DNA from 2 places in the Paenibacillus sp. FSL R7-0331 genome. Region 2 is predicted to be linked to the other one. Evidence: a T-box and tRNA genes for the amino acid it is inferred to sense, from the RefSeq annotation. Region 2 holds a T-box; the other holds one or more tRNA genes.
The links. The T-box of region 2 lies ahead of R70331_RS23805 (valine--tRNA ligase). A T-box ahead of a tRNA ligase gene usually reads a tRNA of that ligase, here a tRNA-Val.

Region 1 (5,919 bases), 2.6 Mb from region 2:
TGACCAGTGCGATTACTGCTCAGCCCTGCTTGATCCGTCCGACCTGCTGGAGCGGGTCTGTAAAATCTGCGGTACCCCGCCTGTACTGCGGCCAACGGAGCATTATTACCTTGCGCTATCGAAGCTGCAGGAGGAGCTGACCGCTTATGCGGAGGCGGAGCATGGATGGAGGGATAACGCCGTGCGGCTAACCCAGCGTTATTTGCAGGAAGGGCTGCAGGACCGCGCAGCAACACGGGACCTGGACTGGGGTGTGGATGTGCCTGCCGACGGCTTCGCCGGCAAAAAAATCTATGTGTGGATCGAGGCGGTCAGCGGTTATTTATCCGCGAGTAAACAATGGGCTCTGGAAAGCGGCGGAAGCTGGGAAGACTTCTGGCTGGCGAGCCGTGAAGACAGCACCGGAGAGCAACCGGATATCTGTGCTTACTATGTGCACGGCAAAGACAATGTGCCCTTCCACAGCCTGATCTGGCCTGCCATCCTGACAGGCGCCGGCGGGCTGCACCTGCCGGACCGGCTGCTCGCCTGTGAATATATGACGCTGGAGGGGCAGAAGTTCTCCACCAGCCGCAACTGGGCCGTCTGGGTGCCGGATATTCTCAGCCGCTATCAGCCGGACTCGGTCCGCTACTTTCTGGTAGCGAACGGCCCTGAAAAGCGTGATACGGATTTCTCCTGGCGGGAATTTATCCACAGCCATAACGGTGAGCTGCTTGGCGCCTTCGGTAATTTCGTCAACCGCAGCCTGGCATTTATCAATAAAGCATTCGGCGGTAAGGTTCCGGGTGGAGAAACCGATCCGTTATGGGACAATGCTATTAACGCTTTGTATGGGGATGCCGGAAGGCTGATTGAAGCAGGCCGGTTTAAAGATGCGCTGGAGCTAATCTTTTCCGGCATCCGCCGGGCCAACAAATATTTTGACGAACAAAAGCCCTGGATAGAGCTGAAGGAAAACCCTGCTGCCTGCGCCAACACCCTTTATAACTGTGTTCAGATTATTGCTAACCTTGCTAACCTGCTGAACCCGTTTATTCCTTTTTCCTGTGACCGGATACGCTCCTTCCTGTCACTTGGGCAGCCAGGCTGGCACAGCATCTCCGTACCAGAAGGCCAGACTATTCAAGGTCTGACCCTGCTGTTTGAGCGGATTGACCTGAAGCAGATTGAAGAAGAGACGGAGCGGCTGAATTTGAATTTAAGGTAGGATCTTAGGCCAGAGAATACCTGTCAAAGGAAGTAGGGCACTCCGGCCGCTACGACCGCCCGCCTTGCAGCATAAAAGCTTTAGCTTCTGCCAAGAGTACCGGGACAATCAGGGGATAGGTCAGATCCTCCGGCAAATCCGTAAACCCCCTTATCTCAGCCATCTCATACTGGGGGATCTGCCCGAACCTGATTACATCTGCAAGATAGAATTTTCCGTAACTCTCGGGCACCCCCTCTATGGCTACTGAATAGATACAGACTGGGATTATCGAGAATTCCTCTGCACCAGTCTCTTCATATAGTTCCCTGGCCGCAGCAGCATCTGCCGCTTCACCAGAATCAATATGTCCTCCGGCGAACTCCCATGTACTCCGCTCCTTGTGCCTGGCCAAGACCCACTGATTATCCTGCCTGACAGCAATGACTACATATTCTAATGAAACCTCTTCTTCTACAGCATCAGTATGTATAGTTACTTTCACCGGTTATCCCCTCTATCTCTACTATATAATTGCTCCCACTTCTCTCTGATGGTATCCTCACCCTTGTAATAATCAACCTGATCCGCCGCCTGATACAGCTCTTCATACGGTAAAATATTGATTTTACCGGAATCCGGGTACTCTGCTACATCCAGCCCGTTGTTGGTCCGCAGATCCAAGTACCTGCAGGGAGTTCCGGTATGATTATACAGCTGATGCGCTCCTTCCGGCCCGGTCTCAAAAAACACAATATCTCCTGCACTCAGCTCCTGAATTCCCACTGGGGTTCTCAGTAAGGATTTCCCCTCCATGATTACAAAGATCTCTTCCGCATTTCTATGAAAATGATAAGGGTAAGAATATTTCCCGGGGTCCAGCGAGCGTATATCAAAGATCAGATGCTTCGAGCCCGCCATACTTGCCAGCTTCTCACTGGTATGCCAGGCAAACTCGGGTATAGGAGACTGTTTTTGCGTAAAAGCAGTGTTTGCAGTATTGAAAATAGTTGCCATGTGCTCACTCCTTTTCATTTATACAGACTCCTATATTTTACCTGATCTGCAACTTAGTTCATAGTGATTACATTGAATAAATTCCGGCTGGTTCTTATCCTAGGATTCACGAAAAAATAAAGGTTGCTATTATCTCACATCCTATGGTATTATAAATTTCGTTGCAGGACGGTAGCTCAGCGGGAGAGCACTATCTTGACAGGGTAGGGGTCATGGGTTCGAACCCCATCCGTCCTATATAGGTTTAACATCATATCTCAGCAAAAAGCCCTTATTGTATAAGGGTTTTTTGTTTGCTTTTTTTATTACCTCATTTTACATTTCTCCTGATGATAATATCTCCAATTAACTTCATTCTTCTGTGCTAAATCTAATTCTTTAGGTGAACATTGCAATATTCCCACTCCCTCATCTATAAGTAAAATGTTGTCATTTATTGTATTTATGTGGTATTGTTGAGATGTATAAACCACATAAATATTAGGAGGTTAAACATGAAAAAAAGATTACTGGCTGTCACTTTTGCAATTGTTATGGTTGTATCCTTATCTTCTAGTATTGCTCTGGCAGGAGGAATTCTCAACCCGGGCCAACCCGGAGGAAATGAACCTGGTGTACCTCCTAGACCACCAGGCTATTGCCCTTCAGGTCCCAATGGTCCATGTATAATTCCGTGGTAGTTTACTAATTTAGGAATAAGCTTCTTATAACAGCTGAAGACTGTCGAGAATGTCTCGATAGTCTTCTTTTGTCTTAGATGATTTAGTGCGGCATAGAGTTTTCGAGGAGATATAGATGAAGAAGTATTCATTACAAATATCCGCCGCTTAGTCCAATCCATTCCATCTGTCAGCGTATACACTTTATTAATGGAATGATTCCGGACAGAAGCAGGTGACACATTACATGAACCTTCAGGAAATTCAAAAAGAATACGATTTGATTATCAGCCTGGGCTCCTCCTGCTCACCCGCCATTAATATGAGGCGATACGGGCTGCGCAGGTTCGCTATGCCACTGGACTGGATGATCTCGGCCTCGCTGAGTGATGTGAACCGGCTTATCAGCAGCCGTTTTAACCGCTTTATGGCACTTGAGAATCTAAGCAGGCTGGAGGAGACGCACTTTTTTCTCAATGACGGGAATCCGGTGTATGACGATCCTGCCCGGGGCAGCTTATCGCAGTCCTATTTTATCAGGGATTCTTTGTACAATATCATTTCCGCCCATGATTTCCCGGTCATTCCGAATGTAGATTGGCGTGCCTTCTATCCGGCCTACCGGCAAAAGCTTGACCGGCGGCTTGCCCGCTTCTGGTCAAGTATGATGGCTAGCAGCAGCTCTTTGTTCATCAGGTGGTCTGCCAGCTACGAGCAGGTGTATGAGCTGCGGTCTATTATATCTGCACTGCTTGGCGGAAGAAGCTTCACCATCCTGATCCTCAACCCTGCGGAGCATCTGACTGTCAGCCGGGAGCTTCCCTGGGGCATGGAGCAGGTCTGTGCGCTGGAGGTTCCAAATGATATGAATGATTATGCGAACTGGGATTATGTATTGAGCGGGATACGCCTGAGGTAAACGGTACCCCGTTAAGCCATTGCCGGCTTGCCTTGTTAACCTTATAAATCCTTTCGGCGGACAAAAAAAGCCACAGCCGCAAATAACTGCTGACAGTGGCTTTTCTACGTCTGCTTACCCTTACTCCAGCAGCTTTTGATCAAAGAAGGCTTTTAGCTCGCCGGATTGGACAGAGAAATACTTTTGACTCCGCTTATCCGTTATAGCAGCGTACATTTCATGTTTGTCATAATGAATCCGGATCGATCGCTGATCATTCTTTTTCAGGCTGAGTCCAATCTCCGCAGTCAATGTACGTTCAGCATACGGAATTTCATTAATCGCAGACTCCGGAATAGAGTTAAGCATTGTTCTAACCCGATCCGTCTCCTGTTCATTCAGCTTTATGTAACGGTTCTCCGTATTTTGCCCGTCACCAAAAATCCAAAATACAGCCCCGCTAACTTCATTTGTCCCAAGCTGCTCCCAACGGATAGCCGGTTCATTAAGCAGACGGTCCGCCATGCTGCCCCCCAGCCCGACTCCTGCCACACCTGCAATACATACTGCAGACATAAGGGCGACGGACACTCTGCTGATTCTCAGGTAACCATACAATGTACAGATTAAGCCCGCTGTAACAGAAGGGATGACCAGAAAAGTCAGCAGTCCCGATTTTAGCGAATAATCAACCATGGTTTCCAGGGACAATAAGATGGACGAATCCTTAATATAGGAATACAGCAACGGGATGGACAAGCTGATAATGAGGCATAAAGGCACAATAATCCAATACATCCGCAGGCGGCTTTTGTCATGGATGAGCCGGAATATCCTGTATAGTAGAGCCGGATACAGTATAGAAGCTGCGAGCACTAATACTACACCCACGTTAACCCTCCCCGTTAGCTGATTCTAATAGCTGGCATAGATATACACCGAACCTAGCGTATCTCTCCAATAGCATAAAGCATTGTAGCTCACATAATAGATATTGCCCCAGCTGCTTATCTTCATGTACATATTAGCATTGCTGTCCTGAATGTAGCCTAATGCTGTAAACCAGTGAAACACCATGCTGGAGGTACTTCCCGTATCAGGATAGGTGGTACTGCCTGTGGACGTTTTTTTGCCGGCGAGGACAGCAACCGGTTTATTCCCGTTGATGCCTGTTTTGATATTCTCCCATACCAATGTATTAGAGGTCGTTGTGGGAGTGCCGAGATTGGTGTTATCACTTCTTAATTGCGACGCTAAGTAAGGACTATGATTATAATTGCTCAAATATGAATTAAGACCGTCTTTGAATTCAGGAAAAGTAGTGCCCCAAATCGCAGACATACTGTTCACTAAAATACTGCCCATAGTATACATATCCATAGCCCTTGCCGGATCAGCCTTCCACCAGAGCATATCATTATAGGATGAATTGCGCTGCCCCAGCGAATATAAAAGGTTAGTGCCGGCAGCAGGACCGCAGCCAAAATTCTCAGCTAATCCCAAGGAGCCCTGAACATTTGAAAGAAAGACACTTTGGGACGGGAAAGTAATCTGAGTATAGCCGCTGCTGGGCGGAGAAGGCTGGGCTGCTGCCACACTGAACTCAGGCATTTGAAAGGCCAGGGCTTCTGTTGAAATTCTCTCGCCGGTTATAACATTAAGCGCTGTTTTATCAAAGGCTTGCTGCTCTTTATCAACCTCTACACTATAGGACAACAGCGGTCCGCCATAGAGGATCTCTGTATTGTCCAATGCGGGATCAGCGTTCGTTCTTTGGACGGGTGAGGGCGATGTTCCATGCTCCATAACGGCAAGCTTACCGTTACCTTCAAGATCTCCGAGAATGATGTAGCCTGTATAGCTGTCACCCTGATAAAGGTCGATATTGTAATAAGTCCGTTCATCAATCCCCTTCAATGGCGTTATTTCCTGACGCTCCGCTCCGGCTCTTCTCTGCAGGCCGCTTTGTTCAAAGACAGATATTTGACTAAGAAATTCCTGAACGGCTGTTGCTGCTGCCTTGTCAACCGAAGTGTCCTGAAGCTCTCCCTCAGTAAATAAAATACTTTGCATTTTGGCCTCTGCATCTGCTTGCGTTACCAGCGGAGCCGGGTCCGGCTGCTCCTCTGCCGAGACTGCTGCGGTGTTCGCTGTTA
Region 2 (5,919 bases):
TTTTCTTCCGGAAATCCGGTTCGGTCAGGATGAGCGTATCCACTATAGGCAGTATATGCTTGAAGTATGACTCATGATGCTTATTAGCCAGCATCCCCATGAGTAAATTTAATTTACCGTACTGATAAAACTGCGGCAGGCTTCTTGCCAGGCTCTCTGCACCTTCGGGATTATGCGCACCATCAAGTACAATCCGCGGCTGACTGCTTACTTCCTCCAGCCGTCCGGCCCAGAAGGTATCGCGGAAGCCCTCAAGCACAGCCTCATCATCCAGCACAAAAGCCATGTACTGGCGAAGGACCTCCAGCACCATCATTGCCCCGGCTGCGTTGCTGAGCTGATGCTCACCCTTCATGGCAATGCCAACCTCAAACGGGCGGAACGGCCCCTTGAAGCTGAAGCGCTGTACACCGTCTTCAATGCCGGTGAGCGCATAGCTGAAGTCCTCCCCGGCCAGATAAAGCGTCGAGCGGCTGGCTTCTGCCTTGGCCTTCAGGACAGAGATAACCTCCGGCTGGCTGACACAGCTGACTACAGGAACACCCGGCTTAATAATCCCCGCCTTCTCAAAGGCAATCTTCTCCAGTGTATCGCCAAGCACATCGGTATGGTCATGGCCGACATTGGTGATTACGGACACCACCGGAAGCACGATGTTCGTTACATCCAGCCTTCCCCCAAGCCCCGTCTCCCATACGACTACATCAGGGAAACAGCATTCGGCATAATAGAGGATCGCCAGCGCCGTCGCCACCTCGAACATCGTCGGTGAACCAAGCTCGCCGGCAGCAATTTCCTCTACCAGGGGGCGCAGCTTCTCAGCAAGCGCAGTGAGCGTATCTTCAGGGATATCCGTACCGTTATACTGAAAACGGTTGGTGAATTTGGTGATGTAGGGAGACGTGAACGTCCCAACACTATAGCCGCTTTTGAGCAGCACACTTGTTAAAAAAGCGCAGGTCGAGCCTTTGCCGTTCGTTCCTGCCACATGAATGAACTTCAGCCGGCGGTGCGGGTTGCCGAGCTTCTCCATTAGAAGCTCTATCCGCTCCAGCCCCGGTCGGATACCAAACGGAATCAGCCCGTTGATCCAGTCCACCGCTTCTGTATAAGAACCCAAAGGAGCGGCGTTACCGCTCCCGATCATCTCTTCCATATCCCTTATCCTCTCAGCTCTGCGATGCGGGCCAGCACTTTCTCGCGCTTAGCGGAATAATCCGCCTGCTTCGCCCGTTCCTCTTCGATGACTTTAGCCGGAGCCTTGGCAACAAAGCCCTGATTGCCAAGCTTTTTCTCAACGCGTTCCACTTCACTGTTCAGCGTCTGCACTTCTTTTTCGAGCCGGAGGATTTCCTGGTCAATATCGATCAGCCCCGACAGCGGCAGCAGCAGCTCTGCTCCGGTAACGACAGCGGACATTACTTTGTCCGGCGTCTGCGGTTCCAGTCCGGCTTCAAACGAAGACGTGTTGCAGAAGCGTCCGATGTAATTGTCATTGCGGCTGATAATGCTGAGTGTTTCTGCGCTGCCAGCCTTGATGATCAGCTCTACCTTTTTGCTCATCGGCACATTAACCTCTGCACGGATGTTGCGTACTGCACGGATGACGTCCATCAGCAGGTTCATTTCGGCCACTGCCTCAGGGCTCTCAAGCGCTGCATCGTACTTAGGCCACTCTGCCAGCGTAATGGTTGCGCCGTCATGCGGCAGATGCTGCCAGATCTCCTCGGTAATGAACGGCATGAACGGGTGAATCAGGCGCAGCGTGCGGTCGAGCACGTAGGCGAGCACCGATTGGGTTTTGGCTTTGGCAGCCGTATCGCTGCCGTACAGCGACAGCTTCGCGAACTCGATATACCAGTCACACAGGTCATCCCAGATAAAGTTGTACAGCAGACGGCCGGTCTCACCGTACTCGTACGAGTCAATTAGACGCGTAATATCGCGGGAAGTTTCGTTCAGGCGGTGCAAAATCCAGCGGTCAGCCGTTGTAAGCTCGCCTGTAATGTCAATATCTGCAAAGTTTACGCCCTCCAGATTCATCAGCGCGAAGCGCGATGCGTTCCAGATCTTGTTGGCGAAATTACGGGCCTGCTCAACCTTTTCCATCCGGAAACGAAGATCCTGGCCGGCAGTAATACCTGTTGAAATCATATAGCGCATAGCATCCGCACCGTACTGTTCAATAACATCCAGCGGGTCGATCCCGTTGCCGAGCGATTTGGACATTTTGCGGCCGTCGGCATCACGTACCAGACCATGCATGAATACATCGGCGAACGGCTTTTGGCCGGTAAATTCAAAGGCAGAGAAGATCATGCGCGCTACCCAGAAATAGATAATATCGTAACCGGTAACAAGCACGTTGTTCGGATAGTAACGCTGATAGTCACTGCTGTTCTCGTCAGGCCAGCCCATTGTGGCGAACGGCCAGAGGTTCGAGCTGAACCAGGTATCAAGCACGTCCTCATCCTGCTTCAGATCATCCAGTCCGCTTATTTCGCGGGCTTCTTCCTCGCTATAGGCTACGAATACTTCGCCTGTAGATTCCGAGTACCAGGCCGGAATACGGTGTCCCCACCACAGCTGGCGGGAGATACACCAGTCACGTACATTTTCGATCCAGTTCAGGTAGGTCTTCTCGAAACGCTCAGGAACAAAATTAACCCCGTTGCCCTCCTTTTGTGCATTGATGGCAACCTCAGCCAGCGGCTGCATTTTTACGAACCACTGGGTGGACAGATAAGGTTCAACTACGGCGCCGGAGCGCTCGCTGTGTCCTACCTGGTGTACGTGATCTTCGATCGAGATCAGGACGCCCTGCTCCTTCAGATCTGCAACGATGTTCTTGCGGCATTCGCTGCGGTCCTGGCCGTTATAAGGCCCCGCTTCCTCATTCATTACGCCGCCTTCATCCATCACGTTAATCTGCGGCAGATTGTGGCGCTGGCCTACCTCAAAGTCATTCGGATCATGAGCCGGAGTAATCTTCACCGCGCCGCTGCCGAATTCCTTCTCTACGTAATCATCAGCAATAATAGGAATTTCACGGCCGATAATCGGCAGGATCAGCGTTTTGCCGATCAGATCCTTGTAGCGCTCATCCTTCGGATGCACGGCTACCGCAGTATCGCCGAGCATCGTCTCCGGACGTGTTGTGGCTACAGTGATGTGGCCGCTGCCGTCCTTGAGCGGATAACGCAGGTGATACAGGTGTCCGTTAACCTCTTTGTACTCAACCTCGATATCCGACAGAGCCGTGCGTGCAGCCGGGTCCCAGTTGATGATACGCTTGCCGCGGTAGATCAGCCCTTTGCGGTACAGCTCTACAAAGACCTGGCGTACGCCCTTGGTCAAGCCTTCATCCAGAGTAAAGCGTTCACGGGAATAGTCCAGGGACAAACCCATCTTCGCCCATTGCTCATGGATCGTTTCGGCGTACTGGTCCTTCCAGGCCCATACCTGCTCCAGAAACTTCTCGCGTCCCAGGTCATGACGGGAAATGCCCTGCTGGCGCAGCTTCTGCTCGACCTTCGTCTGGGTAGCAATACCCGCATGATCCGTTCCCGGCAGCCAAAGGGTGTCAAAGCCCTGCATCCGCTTCGTGCGGATCAGAATATCCTGCAGGGTGAAGTCGAGCGCGTGCCCGATATGCAGCATCCCCGTTACGTTCGGCGGCGGGATTACGATGCTGTAAGGCTCTGCGTCCGGGCGCTGGCCGGCCTTGAAGAATTCATTCTCCATCCAGTAGGTGTACCATTTGTGCTCTGCCGCTTTCGGATCGTACGTAGTCGGCATGTCGTTCTTAGTGCTATTGTCAGCCGCAGCCTGCGCTGCCGCTTCCTGCGTGTCCGGCAGCATCTCTGCCGCTTTGCCTTGATCAGCCATGTTCTGAACCTCCATTAAGATACGGTTTGAGTTGAAGCCTTCTTATTCGCTTGTGAAAATACAAAAAGGCCTTTCGTCTCAAAGGACGAAAGGCCATTCTTTCGCGGTACCACCTTTGTTTCGCGCTAGCAGCAAATACACCTGTGCCCGGTCACCTGCGGTTCCCGGAGCTTAGCGCGACACTCATGCAGATAACGGCTGCGTCCGGCCGCATCCTACACTGCAGGCCGTACGAACGGCGGCAGGTTCAGAAGGGCGACTCCGGGGCGACTTCGGTGGCAAACATCCTGCGGAAAATCACAGCACTAACAATTCCGCTCTCTGAAGGGCTGACCGCCTACTCTTCCCGTTCCCAGTCTTTTAGCTAAGTTTTACTTATTCCCATAATACCTTTAGTACTATTCCTAGTCAACCAGCATACGCACAAACTGCAGCCTGCGCGGCGGTACCGCCGATTTGGCGGGACTTTTACCGTTGGCTGGAGCCCTGTACAGCGCCACAACACAAACAAGAGCAGCGCTCCCCATAACAGGAATCGCTGCTCTGTCTCATTCCGCTCCTTAAGCCTCCCGGCTTAAGGAATATACAATACCTGGCCTTCCTCCACATTCTGGCCGGCCAGCCGGTTGTACATCACCAGCTCACGTGCGCTGAGCTGATATTTCTCGGCAATTGTATCCAGCGTATCCTCCCGCTGGACAATACACATCCGGACCTTGCGGAACAGCTCCGCACCCCCGGTTCTGCTGATAAAGCGGTTCTTCCAGTCGCTGTGATTCCCCGCTTCAGGAGCTGCTTCAGGAGGCGCTTCGGCGGCTGCGACTGCACTCTCCAGCTCCTTATGGGCGCGGCTTGAGCTGAGCAGGGAGGAGAAGGTGAGATGCTCCTTTGAAGCGGAATCCGTCTCCTTCTTACTGCCAAGCCCGATCTTCAGATCCGCTTTTTCTTCCTGGGCAGGCAGCGTCTCCGGCGAGAGAAGAGATTCATTCTCCATAAAGTCCGCCGGCTCCTGCAGGACAGGCTCATCTTGAACCGGAGCCAGATCCGGCTCCTGCTCTCCGGCAGCAACAACCGGCTCCTCCCGGTTCTCCGCATAGAGCGTTCCGGAGGCGATGTCAGCAAATGCGTAGTTCTGCACTGCCGCAGGGGCGGAATCCTCTGCAGCATCGGCGGCCCCTGCACGCGCAATCTCTGCAGAAGCAGCCGGTGTCACCGCCGCTTCCTTCTCGCGTCCGCCGAAAAAGTAGCCGGATACCGGCTCTGCCGCCGCTTTGCCCTTCTGCCAGCCCTCCGCTGCTGCGCCGCTGGAGAAGCCGGACTCAATACTATGCGTACGCAGCTTCGTTTCCTTGTCCTTCTGCGGCTGGGCAGCGTGTCCGGCTGTCTGCGTATAGACGGAGCCTTCCAGTACCAGCGGATTAATAGCCCCCGCTTCCGGAATAAAGGAGGTATACTCCTGCTCCTGCTGATCCGCAGGCGATTCTGCAGCACCTTCGCCGTAGGTCCACAGCGAATTCTCGTACAGGGAGTCACCCTCCTGCTCACGGGCGCCTTCCGGGGCAGCTTCGCTCCGGTCATTCTCCTCCGGAGAATAGGCTACAGTATACTCCTCCTGCGGCCAGGCCGTACCTGCCTCCGCCCCGCCGATCCCCCGCAGGGACAGCACCCCGGTAATGTTGACGGTACGCATCGTAAGCAGGTCAATATCGAAGTTCTCGATCTCCACCCCTATGTCATCAAGTGAGCTGACCCGGGTCAGCGGGACTGTGATTTCAACAGGTATCGCATGCTCCAGGCGTTCCGTCCGGTCATTTTCTCCCCGGTAAAGCCCGGTGAGCAGCAGCTGGCCGTAGAGCTCGGCCCGGTCTTCCCGCTGAATCACCTGAATTTCCGGAATGAGTTCCACCTCTTCCAGCTCAGCGATTCCCGGAAGTTCTGCAGGCAGGTGAATGCGTTCATAAATATCAAACCGCAAGCCGTGGGACTGGTCAAACACGGGAAATTTCCTCCTTCTTGGCATCATTTAACCCT

Region 1: it has a tRNA-Val gene. The T-box ahead of R70331_RS23805 (valine--tRNA ligase) is inferred to sense a tRNA for this amino acid. The anticodon was not compared.

Annotation. Positions count from the first base shown of each region.
Region 1 is NZ_CP009284.1:2,975,515-2,981,433, reverse strand. It holds gene metG (methionine--tRNA ligase) at 1-1,210, shown strand, start outside; gene R70331_RS12310 (NUDIX hydrolase) at 1,260-1,694, opposite strand; gene R70331_RS12305 (cupin domain-containing protein) at 1,691-2,206, opposite strand; tRNA gene R70331_RS12300 (tRNA-Val) at 2,372-2,443, shown strand; gene R70331_RS12295 (DUF1796 family putative cysteine peptidase) at 3,113-3,784, shown strand; gene R70331_RS12290 (hypothetical protein) at 3,905-4,654, opposite strand; gene R70331_RS12285 (hypothetical protein) at 4,679-5,919, opposite strand, start outside.
Region 2 is NZ_CP009284.1:5,532,447-5,538,365, forward strand. It holds gene R70331_RS23800 (bifunctional folylpolyglutamate synthase/dihydrofolate synthase) at 1-1,156, opposite strand, end outside; gene R70331_RS23805 (valine--tRNA ligase) at 1,162-3,861, opposite strand; T-box leader at 3,967-4,251, opposite strand; gene R70331_RS23810 (LysM peptidoglycan-binding domain-containing protein) at 4,463-5,884, opposite strand.